DNA from 3 places in the Shewanella sp. 4_MG-2023 genome. Region 3 is predicted to be linked to each of the others. Evidence: predicted binding sites of a transcription regulator. Region 3 holds the regulator's gene; each other region holds the start of a gene.
What was found. The regulator MetJ, encoded in region 3, represses methionine synthesis genes. The targets are predictions, from matches to a motif close to TAGACGTCTAGACGTCTA.

Region 1 (10,048 bases), on a different contig from region 3:
GCCAGTTTCTTTAGCGATATAACTGCCTAAATGTCTATCTGGGCCCCAGATGATTTTCTTGCCTTCACTATCTAAGTGTTCAACGATTTCAAGGGCGATACTTGATGTAACAACCCAATCTGCACGCGCTTTAACAGCGGCAGAGGTGTTAGCGTAGACCACAACGGTATGATCTGGATGAGCATCGCAAAATGCCGAAAACTGCTCAATAGGACAACCAATATCAAGTGAACAGGTGGCATCTAAAGTAGGCATTAGAATGGTTTTTTCAGGGCTAAGAATTTTAGCCGTTTCGCCCATAAATTTAACGCCAGCAACAATTAACGTTTTAGCAGGATGATCACGACCAAAGCGTGCCATTTCTAAAGAATCAGATACGCATCCACCTGTCTCTTCTGCTAAGGCTTGAATTTCAGGATCAGTATAGTAATGTGCAACAAGAACCGCATTTTGTTCTTTTAAAAGCTGTTTAATTTTTTGTTTATAATCAGCCTTTTCGGCTTCATTTAATACAGCGGGTTTTGCGGGAAAAGGATATTCGATTGAAGCGATATTCGGTGCCGAAGTGATCATTTTGATTCCGAGAAGTTACAACGTTTGAGTATTATACAAAATCGGCCCATAAAATTAAAGGACGCTTTCGCGTCCTTTCGTGTAACTGGGTAACCTATTTTGAAGGTGAAGGAATTAGCGCATGGCTAATAACATCTCTTGAGGTTGTTCCAGATAGAGCTTCCATAAATTACAAAAACGGGCAATGGTGCCACCATCAATTATGCGATGATCGCCAGACCAACTAACTTGCATTATTTTACGCGCTTCAACTTCACCGTTTTCATTAAAGCGCGGTAGAGTTTGCAGTTTACCTAACGCTACAATGGCTACTTCAGGTTTATTGATGATTGGCGTTGCCACTGTGCCGCCGAGTGCACCAATATTAGAAATAGAAATCGTGCCACCTTTAAGATCTGCAGGTGAAACGCGGCCACTACGAGCAGCAGTGGTTAAACGAGTAATTTCAGCAGCAACTTCTAGAATAGATTTGTTTTGCACGTCTTTTACATTAGGTACTAACAAACCAACTTTTGAATCAACAGCCATACCTATGTTATGAGAAGCTTTATACGTCAGCTCAGTACACTCGGAATTGACCTGGCTATTCAGCACAGGGAATTCATTGATGGCTAACGACATTGCTTTCATGAAAAATGGCATCATTGTTAGCTTAACATCATCAGTAGAGTAGCGTTGCTTCATTTCGGCGCGCAAGGCAACTAGATCTGTTAAGTCAAACTCTTCACAATAGGTAAAATGCGGAATGGTCGAAACAGACTCCACCATCATTTTCGCCATAACCGCTTTAACACCTTTGATAGGTTCGACTTTATCAGTAGCGCTTGACACGGTCGTCGCTGGCGTAACTGCTGGGGCTTGGTTATTGACCACAGGAGTAGAAACTGTCGTAGATTTAGGCGTCGCTGCAGTTAAGTGGCTTTCAATATCTTCTTTATAGACACGGCCACTTTTGCCTGTTCCTTTCACATCAGCAATATTGATATCTAAGCTGCGGGCTAAACGTCGCACTGCAGGACTGGCTAATGCTTTGCCTTGTATAACAGGCTCAGGTGAAACATCTAAAGCCACTTGGGTTGCTGGAGCATCATCTACAAGGGTATTTGCTACTGAGGTAGATTCAACTTCGATGGCAAATAAAGGTTCATGTACTTTTGCAAGCTGGCCTTTTCGATAATGAAGTTTAACAATAGTGCCATTTTTTATTGCTGGAATTTGAACCAAAGCTTTGTCTGTCATCACATCAGCAATAGGTTGATCTTCAACCACGCTATCGCCTTCTTCGACTAACCACTCAACCAGTTCACACTCTACAATACCTTCACCAATATCTGGCAATAAAAACTCTTCAATCGCTTTACCTGTAACAGGGGCTTGTGGCGTATTTTGAATCGAGGCATTGCTAGGTGTATGGCTTGAATCATTTTTTACTTCCGCCGCTGTCGAAATGACAAAAGGTTCGGCAGCAGTTGCATCCATATCTACGGCATAAAGTGGTGCATGTACTTTAGCAATATCGCCTTTGGCATAATACAGCTTAGTAATTACGCCACCATGTGGTGCAGGAATTTGCACTAAAGCTTTATCGGTCATGACATCAGCGATGGGTTGATCTTCAACGACTAAGTCGCCTTCTTTAACCATCCAATCGACAAGCTCACATTCAACAACACCTTCACCAATATCCGGCAAAATAAAATCTTTAATCATATCTTGCTCCTAGAAATTAACTGATGCTTTAATGGCTTCGAATGTTTTAAGCTCATCTGGCATGTATTCTTTTTCAAGAATAAGCGGGTATGGTGTATCTAAACCACATACTCGGCTAATGGGTGATTCAAGGCTTAAGAAACATTCCTGCTGAATTGTTGCTGCAATTTCACCAGCAAAGCCACCTGTTAACGGCGCTTCATGGTTTATTAATAACCGACCCGTTTTCTTAACTGAAGCAGCAACGGTTTCTATGTCCCATGGTGCCAGAGTGCGCAAATCGATAATTTCAGATGAAATACCCTCTTTTTCAGCCATAAGCGCTGCTTTTTCAAGGATCTCCATTTGCGCGCCCCAACCTAGTAATGTGATATCAGTTCCTGATTTAACCACTTCTGCTTTACCTAGCTCGATTTCATAATCGCCAGCGGGCACTTCGCCAACTGAAGCACGATAAAGACGCTTAGGCTCAAAGAAAATAATTGGATTAGGGTCACGTATAGAAGCAAGTAACAGCCCTTTTGCTTGCTCTGGGTTACGTGGAATGACAACTTTTAAACCAGGCGTTTGGGTAAAGTACGCTTCTGGAGATTGCGAGTGATAATGGCCGCCTGCAATACCGCCACCATAAGGGGTTCTAAAAGTCAGTCCGCCAACATCAAATTGATTACCACTGCGATATCTGAATTTTGCTGATTCATTAACGATTTGGTCAAATGCAGGGAAGATATAATCAGCGAATTGGATCTCTGCCACAGCAGTCATGCCATTTGAGGCTAAGCCATTAGCAAAGCCAGCAATACCCTGCTCGGTTAACGGTGTATTGAAACAACGATCACGGCCGAATTTTTCTTGTAGTCCAGATGTCGCTCGAAAAACACCACCAAAGTGTCCAACATCTTCACCAAATACCACCATTCTTTCATCCGCGGTCATCGCAATTGATAACGCATCATTAATGGCGTGTAACATGTTCATTTCAGCCACGATTAAATTCTCCCTGCACTTTTAGGATACGACTTAGGATATTTTTTAATATGTTGTTTTAAATCAGCTAATTGTTTCTCTAAAGCAGGTGTTGGTTTATCTAATACATCTGTGATTAACAAGTCGATATGCGGTAAAGCCACTTTTTCTGCCACTTTAACGGCATTAAGTACTTCTTCTCGGTATTGTTCATAAGCTGCAGCATCATCTTTTTCGTTTAACCAATCTTTATTGATCATCCAAAGTTTAAAGCGCTTAACAGGATCATGTTGCTCCCACTTAGCTTCTTCTTCTTTTGAACGATAACCCGATGGGTCATCTGAAGATGAATGTGCACCTAAACGGTACGTCATCGCTTCGATGAGTACTGGCGCATTATGTTCTAACGCATGAGCTCGAGCTTGTTGAGTTGCTGCGAGTACCGCAAGCATATCGTTACCATCAACACGAATAGTGTGCATACCATAACCAACACCACGACTGGCAATGCCATTACCTGCAAATTGCTCTTCAGTTGGCGTTGAAATCGCGTAACCATTGTTACGACAGAAAAAGATCGTTGGTGACTTTAAAACTGCAGCCATATTTAGGCCTGCGTGAAAGTCACCTTCTGATGCTGCACCTTCGCCAAAATAACAAATAGCAACGTTACGTTTGCCTTGTAATTTAAAAGCATGTGCAACACCGGTAGCTTGTGGTATTTGAGTCGCTAGTGGTGATGAAATTGTCTGGTAATTTAATTCTTTACTACCGTAATGAATTGGCATCTGTCTGCCTTTACCTAAATCTTTTTCATTACTGAACATTTGATTCATAAATTGTTCAGTGGTAAAACCACGATATCTAAGTGATGCATGCTCTCGGTATTGCGCCAATATGACATCACCGTCATCAAGTGCAGCAGTACTGCCAATGATAGAGGCTTCTTCGCCAGTACAAGTCATATAAAAACTAATACGACCTTGCCTTTGAGCACTTAACATACGTTCATCTAATACTCGGGTAAAAACACAAGTATCATGTATACGTTCAGCCAAGGCTTTATCAATAACGGGCATGACGGCATTTTCGTAAGTTGTGCCATCAGCTTGTAGAATTTTTAAAATAGGAATGTGCAATGAAGCTTTGTCTAAGAAGCTGACACGATGCACTGTTTCATTAGTCAGTGTTGCGTTGCTCATATTGTGCTCTTGTTATTTGTAGCCTTAAAAATAAAGCGTAATTTATTATATGCGAACGAACATTACGTTAACGTAAACTTTCTATCAACTAATGTTCATTCCACTTAGTGAATATCCTGTCATATAAAATGTATATTTAGCTTTACAACTTATTGAATGTCTTCATTAGGTGCTGGCACTAAACATAATACTGTACGTTGGCCCACAGGTACATTTTCATTAGGAAAAACGATAGCTTCGTATGGATAAATGACCTTAATCTCAGTGTCACCTTCCGTTGCTAATACATGATTTTGCTTGAACCCAGAAAAATTTACCGTTGTCTTATCAAAGGTGAATTTGAAATCATCAAACTGCTTGTTAATGGAACGAGACACTTTATATAAGTGAAGTTTGTCTTTATCAAAAGGAGCTAGTTCAACTTGTTGTTGAGTTATCAACTGCAAAAGCATCTTTTTAGTATTGGCAAATTTTAACATATCATTCTCGCCAAAAGGCATCACTTTACCCAGTTCGACTGTAAATGCATCGGCTTTGAATTGTTCTGATGAATAATAGCTAAAAGTAGTGGTAGGTTCATGATGGAATAAAATGGTGTCAACATCACAACCCGCTAAAAACATAATTTGATCAGCACTAAAGCTACGTCCAGGCCTGTAAGGATAAATCGCAAATTTCTCATGTTTAGACGGCTTTATCGCGGTGTGTAAGTCGTAATGTATTCGTTGTGAGCTATTATTTTGAAGATAAAAATTAGCTACATATTCCTCTAATTTTTTTGCTCTAACTCTTTCTTTATTTGATAAACCTAAACCGGAAGAATGTGCCCCACTGAACAAACGATTCATATTCTCTTCTACAAAGCGTGTTTGGCTGAGTATGGAATCTGGATTGCCAATTATAAACAGGACTCTTTGTTTTGTAACGATTGTTTCTTTTAATAAATTATTTATGAGTTCGTTACAGATTTCAATAGGTGCTGTTTCGTTACCATGTATGGCACAAGATAAAACAATGTCTTTAGTCGACCCTTGAGCTGGATTAAAACAAATAATCCCGTTATCTAAAATCGTAACTGTTGTTTTATTTGACAATTCAAAGCGCTGTTCTGGCACCTTGTTATTAATGTTAGTTAACGTAAATGCTAAAAAATCTTTGTCATCCATTAATTGTTGAAACACGCTGACTCCTTGATGCGGCTTTAAATATTGAATGGTTTCAAACGGTAGTCGGATTCTATCACATTTAGGGGAAGCTAACGTTAAGTAACATTTAACAGAGTGTAAATCTTTGCTTGCATTATTTATTAGAATAAATATACTTTTAGCCATCTAGACTTCTTTACGGGTATCATATGACTATAGCAACTTTTGGTGCAGGCTGTTTTTGGGGCGTTGAATATTTTTTTAAACAAATAAATGGTGTAGTTGCAGCACAATGCGGTTATATGGGGGGAAATGACAAATTTCAGACCTACGAGCAAGTGAAAGCGGGCGTAACGGGCCATGCAGAAGTGGTACAGGTTGAGTTTGACGAACATATCGTTAGCTATAAAGAGTTGTTGATCGTTTTTTGGCAAAACCACAATCCAACCACTCTAAATATGCAAGGTGGTGATATTGGCAGCCAATATCGAAGCACTATTTTTTTCCACAGCCAAGAACAAAAATTATTAGCAGAGCAATCTAAATTGTTGCTAATTCAAAGTGGTAAATGGGGATTACGACAAATTGTAACTGAAATTGTACCGGTTCAAACCTTTCATCCGGCGGAAGAATACCACCAAAACTATCTAGAAAAGAATGGCTTACCAAGTTGTCATATTAGTTATTAGCATGTAAAAGTCTAATGCGATAAGTCCTTGGTGTCTTTTGTGTACGGTATCGATTGCCTCAATCTATATCTTGGAGCAATCGCTACTTTACCCCACCCTGTAAATTCCCTACAATCCATGCAAATTGCTTAAAGCATGTAATGGAGAAATAAAAAAATGAGTCAAGCTCGTCATATTAACCTGTTAATTTTAGGTTCTGGCCCTGCTGGTTATACTGCTGCAGTTTACGCAGCACGTGCAAATTTGAAGCCTGTCATGATCACTGGGATGCAACAAGGTGGTCAACTGACTACGACTACTGAAGTTGAAAACTGGCCAGGCGATGCTAATGGCTTAACCGGTCCAGCATTAATGGCAAGAATGCAAGAACATGCTGAAAAGTTTGATACTGAAATTATCTTTGATCATATTAATGAAGTTGATTTTAGCCAGCGCCCTTACCGATTAAAAGGAGACAATGGTGAGTTTACTTGTGACGCATTAATCATTGCAACTGGTGCATCTGCCAAATATTTAGGCCTTCCATCTGAAGAAGCATTTATGGGCCGTGGTGTATCAGCCTGTGCTACCTGTGATGGTTTCTTTTATCGTAACCAAAAAGTGGCTGTAGTTGGTGGTGGTAACACTGCTGTTGAAGAAGCGCTTTATTTAAGTAATATTGCTTCTGAGGTGCATTTAATCCACCGTCGTGATTCTTTCCGATCAGAAAAGATCCTGATCAACCGTCTGATGGATAAAGTTGCTAATGGCAATATCATCCTACACTTAGATCAAACTCTTGATGAAGTCGTCGGTGACAACATGGGTGTTACCGGTCTTAAAATGAAAAGCACTAAAGATGAGTCAATTTCAGATTTAGAGGTTGCTGGCGTTTTCATTGCGATTGGTCATAGCCCAAACACCGGTATTTTTGACGGTCAACTTGATATGAACTACGGTTACATTACCGTCAACAGTGGCCTTCAAGGTAACGCAACTCAGACAAGTGTTGAAGGCATTTATGCTTGTGGTGACGTAATGGATCAACATTATCGTCAAGCTATTACTTCAGCAGGATCAGGTTGTATGGCTGCGTTAGATGCCGAGCGTTACTTAGACGCACAAAAGTAGAATCGTCACTTTGTAATCTACTAGTTTACACATAGTGAGCTAGTAGCGACAAGCCATCCATTATTGTGATGGCTTTTTTATTGTTTGTATTTTATCGATGTGAATAACACAGGTGAAGGCTGTTGTTTATACAGTTGACCAGTTTTTGTTTAACACTATTACTGCACATTACTCATTTTTTTAATGGTTAACTTTCAAACTGTATATTACAACTTCAGTTTTGCCATTAACATCTGAATGAAACTGCTGACAGATAAATTCCATTCCTATTTTCTTCATAATTTTAATTGAACCTAAATTATCCTTATCCGCTATTGCTGTAAAACGTTCAATAATTGGTTGTTCCTCTACCAATAATTTAATCACTGCTTTGGCGCTTTCTGTCGCATAACCTTTCCCCCAAGCTGATTGTTTGAATCGCCAACCAATTTCAAGATTATTAAATTCAGGGGTCTCACTGAAAAAGCCCATGGGCCTAATCAATATCCAACCAACAAAGTTATCACGACGATCAACAGTATCTAGTTCTCGCTTTTCAAACACCTTCCAAAAGCCCCACCCTTTGGATGGCGTTAAATAACTTGCCAAACGTGGTATAGAAATATGTTCTATATCAGATTTTGAGGTAGGTTTTCCGCCGTTTATATATTTCATCACATCGGGATTTTGGTCTAGAGCGTAAAGTAAATCGGCATCATCAAGCGTCATAATAGCAATTGATAATCTGTCTGTTGCTAACTGGGTTTTCATAACACCTACTTCCAATAAGTCAAACACAATGGCAAGATTCTAAATTTTAGATATAAAAAAAGGAACCCTAAGGTTCCTTTTTTAAAGAATAATAACTAATTACTTAGCTAAAGCTTCTTTTGCTTTTTCAACTAAAATTGTGAAAACAACTTTGTCGAATACAGCGATGTCAGCCAAAATTTTACGATCGATTTCGATCGAAGCTTTTTTAAGACCGTTAATGAAACGGCTATAAGAAAGACCATTTTGACGAGATGCCGCATTGATACGTGCAATCCAAAGTTGACGGAATTGACGTTTCTTTTGACGACGGTCACGGTAAGCATATTGACCAGCTTTAGTTACTGCTTGAACAGCAACACGGAAAGTACGAGAGCGAGCTCCGTAATAACCTTTGGCTAATTTAAGTACTTTCTTGTGACGAGCACGAGCGGTTACACCACGCTTAACTCTAGGCATTGTTCATATCTCCTTTAATTAAGCGTATGGTAGTTGACGTGCAATTGCTGGCACATCAGACTTAGCTACTAAACATTTAGCACGTAAGTGACGTTTACGCTTAGTGCTCTTCTTTGTCAAAATATGACGTAAGTGTGCCTGTTTGCGCTTGAAACCATTAGCGGTTTTTCTGAAGCGTTTTTGGACACCCTTATCTGTTTTCATTTTAGGCATTGCTAAAACTCCGCATTGGGACATTAATAAAACGTAAGGCGAGCAAAACCCTCAAAAAGGATTTTGCTACTTTTTAATTGGTTGCCCTACTATTTCTTTTTAGGTGCTAGGACCATAACTGCTTGTCGACCTTCCATTTTCGGGAAAGATTCAACAACAGCATATGTTTCCAAATCTGCTTTGATACGGTTCAAAAGATCCATACCTAAGCTTTGGTGTGCCATTTCGCGACCACGGAAACGCAGCGTAATTTTCGCTTTGTCCCCATCTTCTAGAAAACGAATCAGGTTGCGTAGTTTTACCTGATAGTCGTTTTCATCAGTGCCAGGACGGAATTTAATTTCCTTCAGCTGGACCTGTTTCTGCTTCTTCTTTTGTTCTTTTTGAGCTTTCGCTTTATCAAAAAGGAACTTACCGTAGTCCATAATGCGACAGACCGGAGGCTCAGCGTTAGGACTAATTTCAACCAGGTCTACACCTGCTTCATCAGCTAATTCTTGAGCCTGTGAAATACTTACGATTCCAACAGATTCGCCTTCGATATCCGATAGACGAACTTCTGGTACGCCAGTGATTTCTTCGTTAATACGATTAGGGGCTGGCTGTCGCCCTGCTGCTCTCTTGATCTTTATGACCTATTCCTCCAACAAAATTAGACTACGGCTCGAAATTTGTTTTTGTATCTTGGCAATAAAATCATTGATTTTAATCTTGCCTAAATCGATACCGTCACGTGTTCGTACCGCAACTTCCTTATTTTCTATCTCTTGATCACCAACGACCAATAAATAAGGTACACGCTTTAACGTATGTTCACGTATTTTAAAGCCTATTTTCTCATTCCTCAAGTCTTTAGATGCTCGAATGCCACTTTCTTTGAAAGTTTTAACAATTTCATCTACATAATCAGACTGTTTATCAGTAATGTTCATAACAATTACTTGCACTGGTGCAAGCCATGTCGGGAATTTACCTGCATACTCTTCAATTAGAATACCGAGGAAGCGCTCAAGTGAGCCTAAAATAGCTCTGTGAATCATAACCGGTGTTTGACGAGTGTTATCTTCAGCAACATAGGTAGCACCTAAACGTGAAGGTAACGCATAATCAAGTTGCACTGTACCACATTGCCACGCACGATCTAAGCAATCATGCAAAGTAAATTCGATTTTTGGGCCATAGAACGCACCTTCACCAGGTAAAATATCAAATTCGATATCATTAGCCTTAA
Region 2 (10,048 bases), on a different contig from region 3:
GACTTGGTTATTTTTCCAGGTGGACCACAATTTTGAACGATTTGACAAAAATAAAATATCACCAGTCTTTTTTGAATAACGGGCATACATGTCTCGTGAAGATGAGGAGATTTTTCGCAGTACTTTTTGGTTTTGATAGCTCAGTTGTGCAATATACTCTTTTGAAATGTGCTCGCTAATAAATAGCGTCTCGGTCACATCGGAATAAGTGACGCTACTGATTAAGCCAGTAAATGGAATGGTATGCTGAACATTACCTAACAGATCAATTTTAGAAATCACTAAATTTGATCCTTCAATATGATTCACATAAAAGCTGTCATTTTGATAACTAAAGTCATAGTCAATAATACTGACACTATTCGCTATTAAATCAACAACATCACTTTCACCACGTTTTAATAGCAGGCTCATTTGAAGTGATGAACTTTTTTCTCTGATAAACGCAATTTCATCATTATTGGTCAATTGATGAGGCGAAAAGTCTACCTCGTTTTTACCGGGCTTGGTTAATTGTGTACTTTGCTTTGTCGACATCGAATATGAAAACAAAGCCACTCTATCAGTTAATTGCTTCGCAAAAATAAGTGTATCTTCATCATTTTTTGACCAGCTCAGTACTCGTTTAAATGGCAAATAAAAGCAGCCCTCAGTCACAAGATCATCGGTATTTTGCTGTAAATGCCTTACTCTTACTTGGCAAACACCACTAGCTAAAACTCGCACGTAAGCCAGTTTTTGATCGGACGGCGACCAAGCGGGAGAAGCTTCTTCACTATCGACAAACGAAATTAATTTCAGTGGCGAGTCATTGTTATTAAGCTCTTTAATATAAATTTTGCCCGGTTGCTGACCATTACGCCATTGCATCGCAAGGTATTTGCCATCATTGGACACGGCAATATGCTCTTCAACCCCTTCAAAATTGGTCACTTTACTTTTTATTGGTGACGCCAAAGCGGCTGCGGCTTCAGGCTCTGTAAAAGATTTGATAAATTGATAAGCGGAATAACTGAGTAGTATCACAAATGCGAGCACAAAAACTGCCAACACGGTATGTTTACGGCCTGCCTTTTTGTGAGTGATATCTGAAAGACTCGTCTCCTCATTAGCTGAAGAAATTAATGAAATCGGTAACACTAATTGGTAACCAAGTTTTGGTAATGTCAGCAGTAAATCAGCTTCAATATGTAAATCTTTAAAGGATTTTCGTATTAGCCATACTGAATTAGTGAAACCTTTTTCACCAACAGCTTGGTTACCATCCCAGATGGTATCAATTGCTGTTTGGCGAGAAACAATATGATCTGGACTATCAATAAACAGTTTCAGCAACTCAAACACTTTAGCCGACAACTTAATTGTCTTATCACCACAGCTTAAGGTCATTATGCTGCAATCTAACGTACACGGCCCTATTTGATACTGAAGTAATGCCATCAAGTCTCACCTAGTAATTTGTTATTATTATTATTTTCACTAGTCATCATAAATATAAATCAAATAAAAACCATTCTACGCACAAGTTGTTTGACACAAAATTAATTAAGCCACTGTTAATAAAAGAATTAACCAGTGTTACAACTTGTATCGAAATATAAACATTCACTTTATATAAATAAATATTATGAGTTATAGCTTGGTAGTATACAAAATAGCGTACCAGCTAACAATTAGGTTTACATTTATTTAACAAGCGATTTGTGTTGATATTGGCGCTTTTTTTAGTGATAAATGCTAAAGGCACAGCAGCATTATTTAAAATACAACTTACTTGTCTGATTTTATTCAATAAAGACACGAGGTTAACCACAGTATTTTTTCAGAGCTTAGCCTCTCTTAAGGCTTATCAAACTCTGTATAGGTACAATAAAGTGGAATCTTGCTGGTTTACATAAGGCTTAATGACCATATTTCTAGTAAGTCAATAAGGGGGCCTCTATTGATAAGCCCAAATCCACTGGCTAAATAAATTGTTTAATTTAGCATACAGCCTTAAAAAATATCACCACAAAAAACACATTAAACTAATACAATCATAAAGATAAGCACAACTAATTCCTAAACAAGCTTTTAGGTTGAATTTAATTATTTGCGGCATTGCACAATTTTTGACTTATTATCGTATTGGGGGGTGTTATCATTTTTAAATTCGACTAAAATAGACGTCTAGATGTAGATACCTCTACACGTTCAAATTCAAAAAGACGAGATTTCCCATTATGGCAAACCACTTGTTCACCTCTGAGTCGGTCTCAGAAGGTCATCCAGATAAAATCGCTGATCAGATTTCTGATGCAGTATTAGACGCAATTTTAGAGCAAGACCCTAAAGCGCGTGTTGCTTGTGAAACTTACGTAAAAACAGGCATGGTATTAGTCGGTGGTGAAGTCACAACTTCTGCATGGGTTGATATCGAAGAAATCACGCGTAAAACAGTGCGTGAAATTGGTTACACTCATTCTGATATGGGTTTTGATGCTGATTCTTGCGCCATTTTAAATGCCATTGGTAAGCAGTCTCCTGATATCAACCAAGGTGTTGACCGCAGTGATCCTGCAGAACAAGGCGCTGGTGACCAAGGTTTAATGTTTGGTTATGCCAGCAACGAAACTGACGTATTAATGCCTGCTCCTATTACTTACGCTCACAAACTTGTGAAACGTCAATCTGAAGTACGTAAAGATGGCACCTTACCTTGGCTTCGCCCAGATGCAAAAAGCCAAGTTACCTTTGCTTATGATGAAGGTAAAATTGTTGGTATCGATGCAATCGTTCTATCAACTCAACATCGTGAAGATGTTAGTCAGGAAGACTTAATCGAAGGCGTAATGGAAACCATCATTAAGCCAGTTTTACCATCACAGTGGTTAAACAAAGATACTAAGTACTTCATCAACCCAACTGGCCGTTTTGTTATTGGTGGCCCTGTAGGTGACTGTGGTTTAACCGGTCGTAAAATCATCGTTGATACCTATGGCGGCATGGCGCGTCATGGTGGTGGTGCTTTCTCAGGTAAAGACCCATCAAAAGTTGACCGTAGTGCTGCATACGCTGCACGTTATGTAGCGAAGAACATCGTCGCTGCAGGTCTTGCAGATCGTTGTGAAATCCAAGTTTCTTATGCAATCGGTGTAGCAGAGCCTACCTCAATTAGCATCGAAACATTTGGTACCGGTAAAGTATCAGAAGACGTATTAATTAAGTTAGTTCGTCAACACTTCGAACTGCGCCCTTACGGCCTAACAGCGATGTTGGATTTGGCTCGTCCAATTTACCAACAAACTGCTGCTTATGGTCACTTCGGCCGTAACGAATTCCCATGGGAAGCGACTGATAAAGCTGAAATCTTACGTGCTGATGCCGGTCTATAATTAGCCCTCATTACAGTATGTAAAACTAAAAAAACCGTCAATTGACGGTTTTTTTATATCTATAATTAGCTGATTGATTCAACTTGGACTATTTCGCTATAGTTTTATTTCGCTATAGTTTTATTTCGCTATCGTTCTGCAGAGCACATAAACGGTCACTACTTACGAGTAAGCTTAACCTTCTCTCTGATTAAGCAGTAATCACTGCCGGCCATTCTTCCTATGGCATCTAATTTGTCACTATCGATTCTAAAATCCTCAATGATGTCATCTTTAACATGAATAGCGACGACATTACCTAATATTAAATGGCCTGATAACGGTTCATTGCCCAAATCAATAATCTGATTAAGCTGGCACTCAAAGCTAATTAGCGCTTGCTTAACGAGACTCGGCTTAACTATAGATGCTGGGGCTTTTTCAATGTTGGCATACTCAAATTCATCTATATCCGCAGGAATATGATGGCAAGTTTCATTCATCACCGCTAAATCAGGATAGCTCACTGTATTGATGACAAATTCACCCTGTTGGCGAATATTAGTTAACGTATCCTTTTCCTGACCATCATCCATGCCCATAGGGTTGAAACACAGCACTGGCGGGTTAGCGCTGGCCACAGTAAAAAACGAAAAAGGTGCTAAATTGGCCACCCCATCAACAGAAATAGTGGAAACCCATGCGATGGGTCTAGGCGTTACTCCACCAATCAATAACTTATATATTTGTTGCTTACTTAACTGTTGTGGCGACAATAACATTAGGCTCTCGCAAATATTCTTAATAGGGTAAATCACATTCAACTTTAACAGTACTATGTCAGGTATGTACGCTGTATAGGTTTTAAAAATATGTTAACCCAACACATTTTGATCGGTTAAAGATGAAACTCCTTTGCAAGATATCAAACCGCTGTTCAGAATGACAATTGCTCAATTCTAACAAGGGAGTAATGAAGCGAGTCTTTTCTATCTAAGCCATCAATTAAACATTAAAATTGTGCCATCCAATAACAAAAGAATGAGCTTTCACCTTTCAGAACTTTATCGCTCTACATACTCAATAGGTAAAAATTTAATGCGTAAAACCCAATGGTTATTTGATGATGTCACTCAATTCAAAACGTCAATAGCACCAGCGATGACAGCCGGGCAACAAAAGTGCTGGTCAATGCTGAAACAGTTTTACAAACAACAGATGCCTTATTCAAAGCCAACAATGAAAGAAGATATAGCGGTGATCATGGCTCAAGATACTCAGTTACAGCAGTCGAATATTGATAAAGAAATGAATGAACCTGTTAATACAGTTTCTAGTGCCGCTATTGCTAAAGGAAAGAGTCGCAATAATCCTGACAATAGTATTATTGCGGTAGTAAGAATAAAGCCCATTGGCCAATATCAGTTGGTAACCGGCCTTGTCGTTGCTAGTGAGTATAGAGGCGGTGGACTTGCCCATACATTGCTAGCATTCATTGCTGAAAAACTAAAATGCGAGCAATGTTTTGTATTTTCCTTACCCCATTTAACCCAACTTTATCAAGAGCATGGCTTCAATGAGGTAAAACTGGCGACAAATGATATTCAACAACTTTATCTAAAACATCATTCACCACAAAAACCATTGGTGCTAATGCAGCTGCAGACTCAACTTTCTTCTAGAAAATAGTTTAAAAGCAACCGCTTGTTAAAAACTTCGCGTTAATAATCGTTTCGTTAACAGTGATCAAAATGCGCAGTTTCGACACACATAAAGGAAATCTGCTGTAATGATAAAACTGGTACATTCATCACTCGACCATTGTCAGTATCAAGTAGGTGATTGTCAGTACTCAGCACAATTTGCTCTTGATAACCATTTGAACGCCCGCATAAAATCCATTGGTCTTGCCATTTTACTGCATATATTGACTGAGCATTCCCGCTGGTTGTCGGCTGCTTATTAAGCTCAAATGCTTCACAATCCAAATCATTAGCCGCAAGCACACCCACTACAATTTTTAAATTCTCGAATGCTGATAGTCTTAACGACAAATAAGATGCAAATAACTCATTAAACAGCTGAGTTGTATTTTGTTCCATAGTGACCTCTTAAACCTCATCTTGATGTCTTTTTCGATGAGAGTACGATACTAATTAGCTAACACCAGTAAATAATAATCACGCTGCTGAAAGCCAAAATAATCGACCACTTCCATCGATGCCTTACGGGTATGTGCGGCAAAAGATAATGCATTATCTTCAGCAATGAAGGTGACCATATAAGGTAGCTTTTTGCCTACATGCCTTGCTAACTGACTAACCAGTTGTTCAAAAATACCTTGGCCGCGATGATTACTATGGATCCAAATAGGACCATATTGGCAACTGTTACTCTCAGATAAACGGCTATAACCCATTTCGATACTGGGTAAGCGCTTTAATATCGCTTGATAGATAGACCAAGATTTAAATAGGGACCAAGGGCCAGCAATAACATAACCAATAATCTTGCTATCGCAGCAAGCCAGCATTATCCAGCCTTGATTAATTAAGCTGGTAATTTGCGGCTCCGAAAAGTGTTGCCCTGCCATCTCCTGTCCATTTGCCCCTAGCTCATCATGCATATGAGTTAGCTCAAGCTGAGCAATTTCAGCGGCATCATCTCGTTGGGCTAATCGATAACTAACTTTCATTTATCTTGCTCATCATCAGTTGAGTTTACGGCTTGTTTTTGCGCCCAACTAAAAACCAGGGCTACCGGATAAGGCGCCATGATGACAAACCCAAGCCCAATTAAACACGCCACGACTAACATGCCAGAGACTTGACTAGCCACTTCAGTGAATAAATACAAACCAGCGCCGACGGCGACAAAAATCAATCCAACGGCATGCAAAATTTTAAAAATGTTACTCATTAAACTCACTCTTTTTGGCTAATAGCCTTATTGTATCGCCTTATCGGGCAGATTCGGCTGATTTAACATTTATTGATTAAATAAGGCGGTAATAAAATCAGTAAATTATCATTAATTATTATTCAAGATGAAAAAATCAATGTAACTCAGTATATACTATGGCTATTAACGACCCTATTTGGAAATGCCTCTCATGTTCAAACCTCTCCTCGGCGCGTGTTGTATTATTTTTGGACTCAGTGCTTGTCAAAGTGCGCCGCCTCCAGTTGAACAAGTCAATCTACTTGGCAGTTGGCATATTGAAACCGCGCTATCAAATCCTGTGATTGATAATAGCCCTGCACAAATTACCTTTGCTGAAGAAGGTAAATTATCTGGCAACAACAGCTGTAACCGCTTCTTTGGTGATTATAGCCAGCAACAAGATAAGCTAAGCTTAACGCCTGCAGGCACTACCAGAATGGCCTGTGTTGAAGTATTGATGCAGCAAGAGCAAAGTATTATGAAAGCAATGACGTTAGTCACCAATATCAAACAAGCGAAATCGGGTAAGCTATTACTAAAATCTCAAGATGGCGCCACCTTATTGGTATTGGCTAAACAAGATTAGCTTGCGATTAAACAAAAAAAGAGTGAAGCCATAGCTTCACTCTTTTTGTATCAATCGCTCACAGCATGATGCTAGCTAGGTATTTTTACCTGTGACTCAGTTTGTTGTAATTCAGTTTCTGCCTGCTGCACAATCATCGCAGACTGCTCCATATCCGCATTATAATGCTCAACATCAAGTTCATCTTCAGAGCGAGCAATCATAGTCGTTGCCACTAAGTCTCCTGAAACGTTAACCACTGTTCGCGCCATATCTAATATTCGGTCGATACCGGCAATAATTGCCACACCTTCAAGTGGTAAGCCTACCGTTGTTAACACCAAGGTCAACATCACTAAACCAGCGCCAGGCACACCCGCAGTGCCAATTGAGGCTAAAGTCGCGGTAAGAATAATCGTTATGTATTCAACCCAAGTTAAATCCACCCCAAATGCCTGAGCAACAAATAACGCAGTTACGCCCTGATAAAGCGCTGTGCCATCCATATTAATGGTGGTTCCCAGTGGCAATACAAAGCTTGAAATCTTTTTATTCACACCTAAGTTTTCACTGGCACACTTCATGCTCGCCGGCAGGGTTCCTGCTGAACTTGAAGTGGTAAATGCCACCGCCATCGCATTAGCAATGCCTTTAAAAAACTGCAGCGGATTGAGTTTGCCAAACACAGTTAATACTAAGCTGTAAAAACCAAGAATATGTAATGCACACCCCAAATAAACCGCTACAATGACTTTAATTAGCGGCAACAACATCTCTAAGCCATACTCACCTGCAACCCAAGCCATCAGGCCAAACACGCCATAAGGTGCTAACTTCATCACCATGTCAGTCAGCTTGTACATGGCTTCTGCTAAGCTTTCAAATAGCTTAATCGCAGGCTTGCCACGCTCGCCGATTAACACCAGTGAAATACCTAATGCCACAGCAAATACAATTACCTGCAGAATTTGACCACTGGCTAGTGCCGCGACAGGGTTAGTCGGCACAATATTAATCAAGGTATCCATTAAGCTTGGCGCTTGCTTTACATCGGCTGCAGCTGCAGCCCCTTTAAGACCAAGACCTGCACCAGGCTGCATGATATAACCGACAAGCAGGCCAATACTGATAGCAATCGAAGTGGTACCTAAATAAAAGGCAAAAGACTTAAAGCCAATTCGGCCCATTTTCGCCGTATCCTGCATCGAGGTCACACCAACAATGAGCGAGCAAAATACCAAAGGAATAATTAACATTTTGATGGTATTTACAAACAAAGTACCAATGGGTTTTAAATAGTTGGCATCTTCACCTAGGCTTACCCCAGTAATAATACCTAGCACCATACCTATGAGGATTTGTAACCACAAAGGAACTGACATCCAGCGAGACCAGGCCCGACCAAGAAGTGAAGGAGCATGTTTTGACATGATTTAAAACCCTGTAAAATTGATAGTTGAGTAATTAAGTACGCTGCTTATGATATGACTAACGAATGCACCGCTAAAGGTGGCATATATCACGATAAAAATCGGCGACGCATACTAGCATGACACCTCAACTACATTAGATGATCTAGGTCACCTTATAAGGTCTATACACTATAAATTACAGGGTTTAAGCGCATTAAGCTTCAAAAACAGTTTCAGCCTCATCAGTACCGACCTTTAGAGTATAAAGTGCTGCCGGAGGTCGCTCCCTTTCAATTAAGTAACTCCAGTAATCATCATCAAATCCCGCGAGAAAATTATTGCCCTCGCCACGTGATTTTAAGATTAACCACCACCAGACCATGCCCCAACAGCCAAAGGTGACTATGGTGAGCAAAAAATGCAACAAATGATTAATCGAAGGCTGTGTAAGCGATCTGACTGTAGTAGCATGAGCTAAGTGAATCCTATTAGGGTGGCTAAAATATCGCCTAACCCTAAATTGATAGCGTCGGTAAATCGATGAGCTGACAGCTTTATTAGCCTGAACCGTAGAATTTAATCCTGATTGACATTGAGCATGTGGCTTTGCCATAACTGCCCCCAAAAACAAAACAAGTATAATTATTAAGCATAGCAGCTTAGACTTTAGTCGAATAAAAATTAGCACTATTTTTATATCAAGGAGCCACAATGAAAATAAGAAAAGGCCAACTATCAGATTTATCAGCATTAGTTGAATTTAACCAAGCCATGGCAATGGAAACTGAGCAGCTTCACTTGGATAATGAACAGCTCACTAAAGGGGTGAGCACTATGCTAAGCAGCCCAGAAAAAGGCTTTTATTTAGTGGCTGAGATAGATGGTGACATCGTGGGTTCATTAATGGTCACCCTTGAATGGAGTGATTGGCGCGCAACTAACTATTGCTGGATCCAAAGTGTGTATATACGCCCGCAAAACCGCCGCCAAGGAATATATGGCAAACTTTATCAGCAAGTTAAAGCAATGGCTGAGGACATGGGCGGCGCGGCCAGTTTCAGATTATATGTAGAGCATGATAATCATGCCGCTCAGCAAACCTATAAGGCACTCGGCATGGAGCAAAGCCATTATTTGATGTTTGAACAGCTTCCAGAAGCTCACTAATCAGCGTCAACTATCAAAAAATCTCAATAAAAAAGGCTTTCAAATGAAAGCCTTTTTATTGAGTTCAAGCTGTTATCTCAAACTAAAAATTAAGCACAAAGGTTAGTCACTTTAATGGCTAAGCCGCCTTGACTGGTTTCACGGTATTTAGAGTGCATGTCTTTGCCAGTCTCATACATAGTCGCGATCACTTTATCTAAGCTTACTCTAGGCTCTGAATTACGACGAAGCGCCATACGTGAGGCATTAATCGCTTTAACCGATGCTATGGCATTACGCTCAATACAAGGCACCTGCACTTGACCTGCGACTGGATCGCAAGTTAAGCCAAGGTTATGCTCCATGCCAATTTCAGCCGCCATACACACTTGTGAAGGTGAGCCGCCCATTAACTCAGCTAAGCCCGCCGCCGCCATAGAACACGCCACACCCACTTCACCCTGACAGCCCACTTCAGCACCAGAGATTGACGCATTACGTTTATAAAGCGAGCCGACTGCCGCTGCTGCTAAAAAATAACGACTGCATTCTTTAGGGCCAACCTTTTGAATAAACTTATTATAGTAAGCTAATACCGCAGGAATAATCCCAGCAGCGCCATTGGTTGG
Region 3 (10,048 bases):
CAGTCAGCTTAGCGGCAATATTAGCCATCATATTATCGACATCACCTTTTCTAGTACCATTTTGCCAAGCCAATAGTTGGTTTTTTAAATAGCTAGGTTCTTGGCCTGCAAGTCGAGGGAAGTTGGCTGCGCCAATGCCTGAAGGTCCATGACAGCTAGTACAGGCAGGTATATCGCGACCCCAATCTCCCTGATAAGCCAATTTTTCCGCCGTATCAGTTATCACAACCTTGTCACCGCGGTATTGCAATGGGATCTCAGCTACTGTTTTAGCGGCAAAGAAATCAGCAACGACTTGGATAGCATCACCTTGTACTGTCGCAGCCATCGCCGACATTGTGGGACTTTGTCGATTACCCATTTGAAAATTAACCAGCTGCGAGGCGATATACTCACTGGATAAACCCGCCAACCTAGGCCCTATAACACCTAAACCCTCACCATTAACACCATGGCAAGTTAAACAAACTTGCGCCTGTGTGGGTACGGTTTGCAATAACTCTTTGGGAGATTGAGCAGGAATATCGGCAATAGCCAAGTTACGACTTGCCCCTATTGCTATTATCGTGATGACTTGTAAAAGGAATTTCATATACCGCCCTCTCCTTGGATGATGTTTAGCTACTGGAATAATAAATGTAGTCCATCAGATCCACTTTATGTGACTTAATTGAATACTCTCCACCAAAGAAAAAGTAACCCAAATACGCTTACCAAAGAACAGACAGCGAACATTTGCAGGCTAAAGACTGATAATGAAAAGGTCGTTGTCGATTAATCATCAGCAAATCGACTGGGAGTGAAGTTAACTCTGAGCTTATGCTTTTAGCGCTATTTTATGACAATAAAAAAGGCCTATTCCGTTAGGGAATAGGCCTTTAAAGTTAATCTTTCAACCAAGTTAATCGTCGTTTAACTCGCGCTTAAGGATCACTCCTGCAGTAAATCCTTACAGATTTGTACTAAGTCAGACTGCACAGCTGCTGCGGTAACTTCTCGGCCAGCACCTGGGCCGCGAATAATTAACGGATTGCCCTGATAAAAAGTGCTGCGGATGACAAACACATTATCTCCAGGGGTTAAACTGGCATAGGGATGGTTCGAGTCGACCCATTGAATGCCTACTTCAGCATGCATTTTGCCATCGACTTTATCTAAAGATGCCACATACCTTAAGACTTTATTTTGCTCAAAGGCTGCACTATATTGCTGCAACATAAACTCATCTAACTCGCCAATGCGCGCTAAAAAGTCATCTAACGACAAGTCGGCTAATTCAGCTGGCACTAATGAATTTAATTCAATGGCATCAAGCTCAATCTCAAAGCCAATTTCACGGGCCAGAATAAGTAACTTTCGCTGCATATCTCGGCCAGATAAATCATCTCGAGGATCTGGCTCTGTAATGCCTAATCCGCGGGCTTCAACCACGAGTTCAGAAAAAGATTTTTGCCCATCGTAATGCTCAAACAGCCAACATAAAGTACCTGAAAAAATACCGCCAACAGCTTCGATATTGTCGCCACTATTGCGTAAATCGTTTAGGGCATGCTGTACTGGTAAGCCAGCGCCGCAACTGGCATTGTAACGCCAAAATAAACGCCGGTTACTTAGCTGCTGCTTAAGCTCACGGTAAAAAGGTAACGGCCCTGAGCCTGCAAGTTTATTGGCGCTCACCATATGAATCCCTCGAGCGAAAAACTCTGGGTATTGTAAGGTTAAGCTGGCGCTAGCACTGATATCCAAGGCCACCAGCTCATCGCAGTCGAGCAGCTCAAGCTGCTCAAATAAACTAGGGTAGTCCCATGTTGTTGCTGTGGTATCAAAGTCATCTTGCCAGTTATTGGCATCTATTCCTTGCTGGCAAATGAGCGCCTCTTTTGAACTCACTAAACCCACAAGTTGCACATTGGCTTCTAGTTCACGGTTAAGCATGGTGGATGAGCGCTGAAATAAATCAATCCAGGCTTCACCAATATTACCGACCCCAAGCAATAATACCCCAATACGCAATCGCGGGCCTGCGCAGCGTCGGTGTACTTTTTGGGTGAGTAAATTAACCTGAGATTTAGGCACTAAGGTCACTAAACTCAAACCATCTTGATACAGGGGTTTGGCATCGCGACTTAATAATCGGGCAAAGCTGCGGCGGTAGTGCTCTGCATCAGCACTAACCAAAGCGACTAAACCTAAATCAGTATGAGCATGGATATCGCTAATTAATAGCTCATGACTATGTAGCTCCAGTAACGCTTGTACCTGCTTTTGGTTTTCAGCAGTGAATGCCAGTTCAACTTTATGATGGGCAGAGCACCAATATGCTAGCGGCGCAATACCGGCTTGCTCAAGTAATTTGAGTGTGGTTTGAATTAGCGCTTGCTGCTTAAAGCGAAACAGCACCACTTCATTTAAACTGGTAACCACTGGAGCGCTAGCTGACGAACTTTGGGGCGCAATAAGGGTAAAGTCAGTATGTGATGCGTAACTTGAGCGCACCGCGAGACTAACATTAGTATCAAATAAGGGCTGTAAAGTTCGGCTGTGCAGTACTGGCGAGCCGAGTTTAGCTAAACGATCGGCTTCAGCAAGTGACATGCTTTCAAGTAATTTGGCATCATTAATTTTATTCGGATCAGCGTTAAATACCCCTTCAACATCGGTCCAAATAGTCACTCGTTCAATGTCCGCTAAGCTGGCAATTAAGGTGGCGCTGTAATCTGAGCCATTGCGGCCAAGTAATAATGTATCCCCTTTACTGTTGGCGCAGATAAAGCCGGTGATCACTAAGCGTGTATTTGGATTAGCATCCAGCAGCTTTTGGACTTTTTCGCGGGACTCATCAAGACGAATATTCGGCACAGGCCCTTCATCAGCCACCAGCAGTGAGCAGGCATCAATATTCGCGGCAGCAACGCCAGACTCTCTTAATAAGGCTGCCATTAATCGTGCTGACCAACGCTCACCAAAGCTTAATACATGATTGAGCTGAAATTCATTGCGCTCTTCAAGGGACAATAAACTGACTAATTGCGATTTATCGGTTGATAGGCGCTCACGTAAATCGCGCGCTTGTTCGTTTGAGAGAAGTTGCTCAATCAGGTTTTGCTGATAGCTCACCAGTACTTGTAGCTCTTCTTGCCACAAGTCACCGTTTTCTCTTAAGGAGAGTAATTTATATAAAAAGTTAGTACTTTTACCCGCAGCTGAAACAACGACTAAATCATCACTGTTGCCATGAGTCAGTAAAATATGGGCAACGCGGCGATAGCAATCTGCATCAGCAAGACTTGAACCACCAAATTTATGTAAATGACTGCGGGCCATTTTTCACTCCTTAAACAACATATACCAGCCTGACTACATGAATATAGCCAAGGGAGATTAACTTAAAGCGCAGCGACAGCAGCTAAGCCTACTTCAATATCGGCAACCAAGTCTTCAGCATCTTCAATCCCGACAGATAGTCGCAGTAAAGTATCTTTAATGCCAGCTTCATACCGTGCTGCAGGCGCCATTGCTCTATGGGTCATGGTTGCAGGTACGGCAACTAAGCTTTCCACTCCGCCTAAGCTTTCAGCAACACTGAAAATAGACAGTGCATTTAAAAAGGCGACCACTTCTGCTTCACCACCTTTAAGTTCGAAACTTAACATAGCGCCGAAGCCTTGTTGTTGCTTAGCTGCAATATCGTGACCTGGGTGGTCTTTTAAGCCTGGATAATACACTTTTTCGACAAGATTGCTGGCCTGAAGTACGTCAATAACTTGCTCAGCATTTTTTTGATGCTCGCGAATACGTACAGCTAAAGTACGAATGCCACGTAAGGTTAGGTAACTATCAAAAGCCGAGCCTGTTAGCCCTAAGGTGTTTGACCACCAGTGTAGTAACTCACCCAGTTCAGGGTCTTTTGCCACCACAGCGCCACCTACAACGTCACTATGACCATTGATATATTTGGTGGTGGAATGCATGACGATATCAGCGCCTAGCTCTAATGGCTGTTGCAAAATTGGCGATAAAAAGGTGTTATCAACCACAACTAAGGCATCGACTTTATGGCTTTGCTCAGCAATAGCTTTGATATCAACAACACGTAATAATGGGTTTGACGGCGTTTCTAACCACACCATTTTAGGTTTCTGAGCAATCGCATCACTGAGTGCTTGCTCATCTGTTTGATCAATCACCAGTAATTTAAATTGGCCTTTGTTGGCAAGATTTGTGAACAAACGGTAACTACCGCCATAACAATCGTGAGGCACAATCAGTAAATCATCGGGGCCTAATAAACTAGTGACCAAGGTAATCGCAGCCATACCGGTACAAGTAACCACCCCAGTAGCGCCATGTTCAAGTTTGGCAATGGCTTCACCTAACACGCAGCGCGTCGGGTTTCCTGAACGACTATAATCAAACTCTCTAGGGTTTTTATGGCCATCAAAAGAATAGTTTGTTGATAGATAAATCGGCGGGACTACAGCGCCGTATTGGGTATCTGACTCGATACCTTGGCGTACTGCTAGCGTAGCTGCGCGATGTTTGCTCATTGTAAACTCCTAAAGAATACACACTAAAGAGATGTCTAGATGGCTAAATGTACCTAAGCTAAGTCACATCGTCAATACAAATCAGCCGTTTAGACGTCTAAACATAAAGAAATCTATTTCCATTCGTTATAGAATAACCGCAATAATTTGACTGTTATTATTTAGCGGTTAAAATCTGCCACGAATCTATCGTATAAAGGTGAGTTAATGACTGAATGGAATGGCGACTATATCAGCCCATATGCCGAACATGGCAAAAAAAATGAACAAGTTAAAAAAATCACGGTATCCATACCTTTAAAAGTTTTAAAAGTATTGACTGATGAACGTACCCGCCGCCAGGTTAATAACTTACGTCATGCAACCAATAGTGAACTACTGTGTGAAGCATTTTTGCATGCCTACACTGGACAACCACTGCCAAATGACGGTGACTTATCAAAAGAAGGGCCTGATAGCATCCCATCTGAAGCAAAAGCTTTGATGGATGCCATGGGAATTGAGTGGGAAGATCTTGATTAAGTCAAGCTAGCGACTAGCGCTGAAGTACTTGCGCTAAAGTACTTGCGCTAAAGCATAAGCCTGCTCAATTAATCAAACACTGCTCGTCATTTAACGCATCGAGCTCTCAAGCTGAGAGTGAGTTGCAGTATTGCGCCTAAAGAGTCGACAATGGAATTTATCGATCCGCAGACCTTGATGCTTGCATCGGTTATCATTTTTCTAGGCGCATTAACCCAAGGCCTTATCGGTTTTGGGCTTGCGGTTGTTGCCAGTCCACTTCTCTATATCATCGACTCACAATTAGTCCCAGCCCCTGTGATTATGATGGGTTTTTCCATCGCCTTATTGACCTTATTGCGTGAACGTACTCAACTGGAGTTTAATGGGCTGCAATATGCGCTGCTGGGGCGAATACCTGGTGGCTTTATGGGCGCAGGTTTATTACTGTTTGCCCCCCAAGCAGTACTGGGGTTAGCCATTGCCTTTATTGTCGGCGCAGCGGTGTTGCTGAGTATTTTTAAGATCACAGCGCCAGTAAATCGGCTTTCGCTATTTATTGCAGGTGTCTTGTCGGGGGTATTTGGAAATATTGCCGCCATTGGTGGGCCACCATTAGCGATTTTATTAGCCGGTAAAGATGCGCCGCAGTTTAGAGCCGCGCTATCGATCTTTTTTGTTTTCAGCTCAATGATCGCACTGATTATTTTAATGCTTGCAGGCTTAGTGGAAGCAAAGCATCTGTGGTTGTCATTGATGCTATTGCCATCTGTCATACTCGGAAATATTGCCGCAGGAAAGCTAACCAATAAGGTTGATAAAAATAAGACTCGCATCGCCACTATGGTGTTATGTAGCTTAAGTGCATTATTGCTAACCCTTAAGTCGTTAATTGAATTATCAGCAGGCTAGTCGATCATCTTTTTGTGGCAGATATAAATGCAACAATGATGACAGCTAAAAATGATAACGCTTAAAAGTGATAAGAAGTTTGCAGCACAGCGCCAATGGCATCATCACCATAGCTGCCGCTCATATCCAGCTTAAAGGCTTGGCCGATGGCAAAGCCGGTGCCGAAAGAGTAAATATCTACGCTATTATCTTTTAAGTCATGGCGGTAGCCCATGCGTAAAAACAGCCAGTCAGTGGCTTTAACTTCACCGCCCACTCGCCAATACTGCACCGCATCAAACTCGCTAAAACGGCTTTGCTCCACCAGATCAATATCCGTGGTTAAGGTGACTCTGGACCAATCATAAGCAGCTCCCACTGTGACTAACGGCTCAATTTGGTATTCAAATGTCCGTCCTTGAGCTTCAACTGTGGTTATTTTTTTACTGAATAAATTACGAGCAGACAGCCCTAAGGTTAAGCTTTCTGTTGGCTCAATAGCCACCCCAAGATCAAGGTTAAATAAGCTGTCATCATTTCGATATTTATCATCATCAAAATCATCGACATCAAAGTTATTGGCACTGGCACTGTAATGATAGGTATCAATGCGTTGAAACTTAGGTGAAATCCCAACTTTTACAGGCATGTTAACTATAGATAGTGGAAAGCTTAACGCCACCCCAAAATCTGTGACTCCGGCGGCTAATACAATGCCTTGAGAGTCTAAGTCAGTGAGATCTGCAGGAGGGTTGGCGGGATCGAGATTAGTCAGCATATCAATATCACCTTGAGCAATATCAGCAACGCCCATAGCGTCAAGGTGACTTTTGGAAAATAGCGCCATTGGCACGGTTTGAGTTGGCAATACTAATGCTGCGCCAATTGCGGCTGATACCGAGGCGTTAGTGCCGTTGAGGGCATTTAAATTAATAACTAAATCATCACGAAAACTAGCAATATCATCAGTATCATTGCCGTTTATGGCCGTTTCTAAGTCATCAAAACTGTCTTGTAGTGAGTCAAACTTATCAAGCATATTGTCGCTATCATCCACTTCAGCAGCCACAACCGGTAACAGTAAGGAGAACTCATTGGTTTTTGGGGCGTAAATAGCCAGTAAAGCGGGATTAATAAAACTTGCGCCGATACGGCTTGATGAGGCTACACCTGTACCGCCCATGCTATCACTGCGAGCTTCAAAATAAAGCTGACCCGCTTGCGTATTTATCGCAAACAGCAGTAAAAACAATAGCAGCGCTAAGGATCTCATCATTCACCATTTTCATTTTTAATTATCTAATAAAGATAGTCGAAAAAATTAAAAATAGGCTTCAATCCCGTTAGACTTTTACGGCATAGATGAATTTAATCAGCCGTTTTTTAAATGTTATTTTATGAATCAGGTAGATAGCGCTTAAAATTTTCCATGGTGAATTGAATAAATTTTTTCAGCCTTTCTGGTTGGAATTTATCTTTATGGTAAAGCATATAAAAAGGCGTGTCGGGAATATGCCAATCATTAAACACATTCACTAATTGACCCGCTGCAATTTCATTAGCGCAATATAAATAAGGTAATCGCACAATGCCATTTCCTGCTAAGGCGCTGGCTTTCATAGCGCGGCCATTTTTACACTTAAAACCGCCCTTAATGGCAACGTCTACAGCTTGAGCATCTTGCCTATGGCCAAAGCGCCAATGGCTGATCGAGCCAGTAATACACAGGTGATTATTAAGCTCGCTTGGATGCTGCGGTTGACCATATTTCGCTAAGTATTCAGGGGCGACTAAAGTGCGGTTTTCGATATCCATCAGCTTTCTGGCCACCAAGCTTGAATCTGCCAGTTCGCCCATGCGAAATACAATATCAAAATGGCCCTCGATTAAATCAACCCGCTGGCTACTAAAATCAAGATCGATGGTAATTTCAGGATACTGTTTAATAAAATCATTCACCAACGCCACTAAAATATCTTCACCAATCACCCCGCCAACGCAATTAATGTGAATATTGCCCTGTAATGTTTCAGCGCTGTCTAATGTCATTGCCACCACCTGATCGATTTGCGCTAACGCTTGCTGGCATTGCAACAGCAATTGCTGACCTTGCTCTGTCAGTCTTTGGGTTCTGGTGGTTCTAATAATTAGGCTAACACCAAGAAATTTTTCTAAACTTAATAATTGCTTTGATAAATGCGAACGTGAGCAGCCTAAGACCTGTGCAGCTTGAGTAAAGTTACCTTGCTCAGCAATCACCACAAAGGCTCTGATATCAATCAAATTTATGTCTAAGTTCATAATAATGTCTATTTTAGTTTGTGGTCATCAACAAGTTATTAGGAGCCACAGGTAAACAATGATGTTCTTTGTGGATTATATATCAACAATGAGCCATTACCTATAATGGACACAACTTAACGAACGAGGTAAAAATCATGAAATCACTTGTTGTCATTACTGGCGCATCATCAGGTATTGGCGCCGCTATGGCGAATGCATTTAGCGCTAAAGGTCACCCACTACTTTTACTTGCTCGTCGCGTTGAACCAATGCAAGCACTTAACCTGCCCAACAGCTTATCTGTTAGCGTTGATGTTACTGATGCTGCAGCGATGAAAACAGCGATTGCGACTGCTGAAGCAAAGTTTGGCCCTGTTGGCTGTTTAGTCAATAACGCTGGCGTAATGCTACTTGGTCAAGCAGATGTACAAGATCCTGCCCAGTGGAGCCAAATGCTCAACATCAATGTGATGGGCGTGCTTAATGGTATTCACGCTGTGCTTGCTGATATGAAAGCCCGTAAAACAGGCACTATTATCAACGTAAGCTCTATAGCGGGTCGTAAAACATTCCCTAACCATGCAGCATATTGTGCCAGTAAGTTTGCTGTGCATGCGCTAACTGAAAATATCCGCGAAGAAGTGGCGATGGATGATGTGCGAATGGTGACTATCGCTCCAGGCGCTGTTGAAACGGCCCTGCTTAGCCACACAACCGATGAAGATATTAAAGCCGGCTACCAAGAATGGAAAGAGTTCATGGGCGGCGTTATCGAGCCTACAGCAGTTGCTGATGCGGCTGTATTTGCCTTTGAAATGCCGCAAAATGTTTGTGTACGAGAAATTGTCTTAGCGCCAACTCGCCAACAACCTTAAGAATATATCAAGTCTAGATAGGTCTACATTTCAGCTAAAAACCATGAGTTATTACTCATGGTTTTTTATTATCTTTGCATTAATTTTAATAAGCGGCCTCCCTTTACATACTCCACGCGTACCTCATGCAAACTCATTCTCTTATCCCTCGTAATAATGCCGCCATTTCGAGCAAACTCGCTGCATCTGATTAAAAATCAGTTTACCCCCAAGATGTTATATTGATTGCTTAATATTTAAATTAAGTTAGATTAAGGTAAGGAAAACTGACTAAAACAAGCTACGCTTAAATCATTGGTTTATTGATTGCTTAGTCGTTACGCATTGCGATAAAAAGGACATTTTTTGTATGCAGGAAAACTTCAGTTTATTTTCCAGGAATAAAGCCTTTCCCGAGCTATTATTGTCATCGACATTTATCAATTTATTGTCGCTTGCGCTGCCATTCACCATGCTACAAATCTACGATCGTATTCTGCCAAATCAAGGTTATGGTACTGCCACTATTCTTGTTTCTGGTGTGGCGATTGCGATTTTACTGGAATTATTACTCAGATATGGCCGCAGTTGGCTACTTGCAGCATCAGCAGCCAATTTTGAATTAGAAACCACAACCAAGGTGGTTAATAAGCTCATGCAAGCGGACTATCACCATGTTGAATCCATGGGAACAGGTAAAGTTACTAATGGTTTAGCCAGTATTGCGAGTATGCGAGAGCTCTATTCAGGGCAAGCAATTGTGGCACTCATGGATTTTCCATTTGTGCTCATTTTTCTTGCATTGGTTGCCTATATTGGTGGCCCGCTGGTATTCATTCCGATAGTCGTCTGGGTACTTGTTGGCGCTCTGGTTTATGTCATTGGCAAAAAACTCGCCATAGCCACTGAGGATCTCGCTCTTTCAGATGCTGAACGAACCCGAATGTTGATACTGGTGTTATCAGGGCTAAC

Region 1: msrA (peptide-methionine (S)-S-oxide reductase MsrA) is a predicted target of MetJ. The motif match lies at 5,776-5,793, and genes of this name have one in related genera.
Region 2: metK (methionine adenosyltransferase) is a predicted target of MetJ. The motif match lies at 2,163-2,180, and genes of this name have one in related genera.

Annotation. Positions count from the first base shown of each region.
Region 1 covers NZ_JAUORL010000019.1:71,538-81,585, reverse strand. The annotation lists gene nadA (quinolinate synthase NadA) at 1-573, opposite strand, end outside; gene Q4546_RS12100 (dihydrolipoyllysine-residue acetyltransferase) at 688-2,283, opposite strand; gene Q4546_RS12095 (alpha-ketoacid dehydrogenase subunit beta) at 2,293-3,270, opposite strand; gene Q4546_RS12090 (thiamine pyrophosphate-dependent dehydrogenase E1 component subunit alpha) at 3,273-4,451, opposite strand; gene astE (succinylglutamate desuccinylase) at 4,601-5,632, opposite strand; gene msrA (peptide-methionine (S)-S-oxide reductase MsrA) at 5,806-6,285, shown strand; gene trxB (thioredoxin-disulfide reductase) at 6,442-7,395, shown strand; gene Q4546_RS12070 (GNAT family N-acetyltransferase) at 7,576-8,145, opposite strand; gene rplT (50S ribosomal protein L20) at 8,245-8,604, opposite strand; gene rpmI (50S ribosomal protein L35) at 8,623-8,817, opposite strand; gene infC (translation initiation factor IF-3) at 8,907-9,449, opposite strand; gene thrS (threonine--tRNA ligase) at 9,453-10,048, opposite strand, start outside.
Region 2 covers NZ_JAUORL010000009.1:96,964-107,011, reverse strand. The annotation lists gene Q4546_RS07145 (winged helix-turn-helix domain-containing protein) at 1-1,440, opposite strand, end outside; gene metK (methionine adenosyltransferase) at 2,223-3,374, shown strand; gene Q4546_RS07135 (flavin reductase family protein) at 3,533-4,135, opposite strand; gene Q4546_RS07130 (GNAT family N-acetyltransferase) at 4,452-5,042, shown strand; gene Q4546_RS07125 (hypothetical protein) at 5,090-5,455, opposite strand; gene Q4546_RS07120 (GNAT family N-acetyltransferase) at 5,506-6,048, opposite strand; gene Q4546_RS07115 (hypothetical protein) at 6,045-6,272, opposite strand; gene Q4546_RS07110 (META domain-containing protein) at 6,466-6,882, shown strand; gene Q4546_RS07105 (dicarboxylate/amino acid:cation symporter) at 6,954-8,291, opposite strand; partial or broken gene Q4546_RS07100 (hypothetical protein) at 8,488-8,709, opposite strand; gene Q4546_RS07095 (GNAT family N-acetyltransferase) at 8,985-9,440, shown strand; gene Q4546_RS07090 (L-serine ammonia-lyase) at 9,530-10,048, opposite strand, start outside.
Region 3 covers NZ_JAUORL010000023.1:62,098-72,145, forward strand. The annotation lists gene Q4546_RS13465 (c-type cytochrome) at 1-592, opposite strand, end outside; gene Q4546_RS13470 (bifunctional aspartate kinase/homoserine dehydrogenase II) at 931-3,324, opposite strand; gene metB (cystathionine gamma-synthase) at 3,387-4,547, opposite strand; gene metJ (met regulon transcriptional regulator MetJ) at 4,755-5,069, shown strand; gene Q4546_RS13485 (sulfite exporter TauE/SafE family protein) at 5,220-5,960, shown strand; gene Q4546_RS13490 (conjugal transfer protein TraF) at 6,022-7,212, opposite strand; gene Q4546_RS13495 (LysR family transcriptional regulator) at 7,335-8,240, opposite strand; gene Q4546_RS13500 (SDR family oxidoreductase) at 8,378-9,097, shown strand; gene Q4546_RS13505 (ABC transporter transmembrane domain-containing protein) at 9,447-10,048, shown strand, end outside.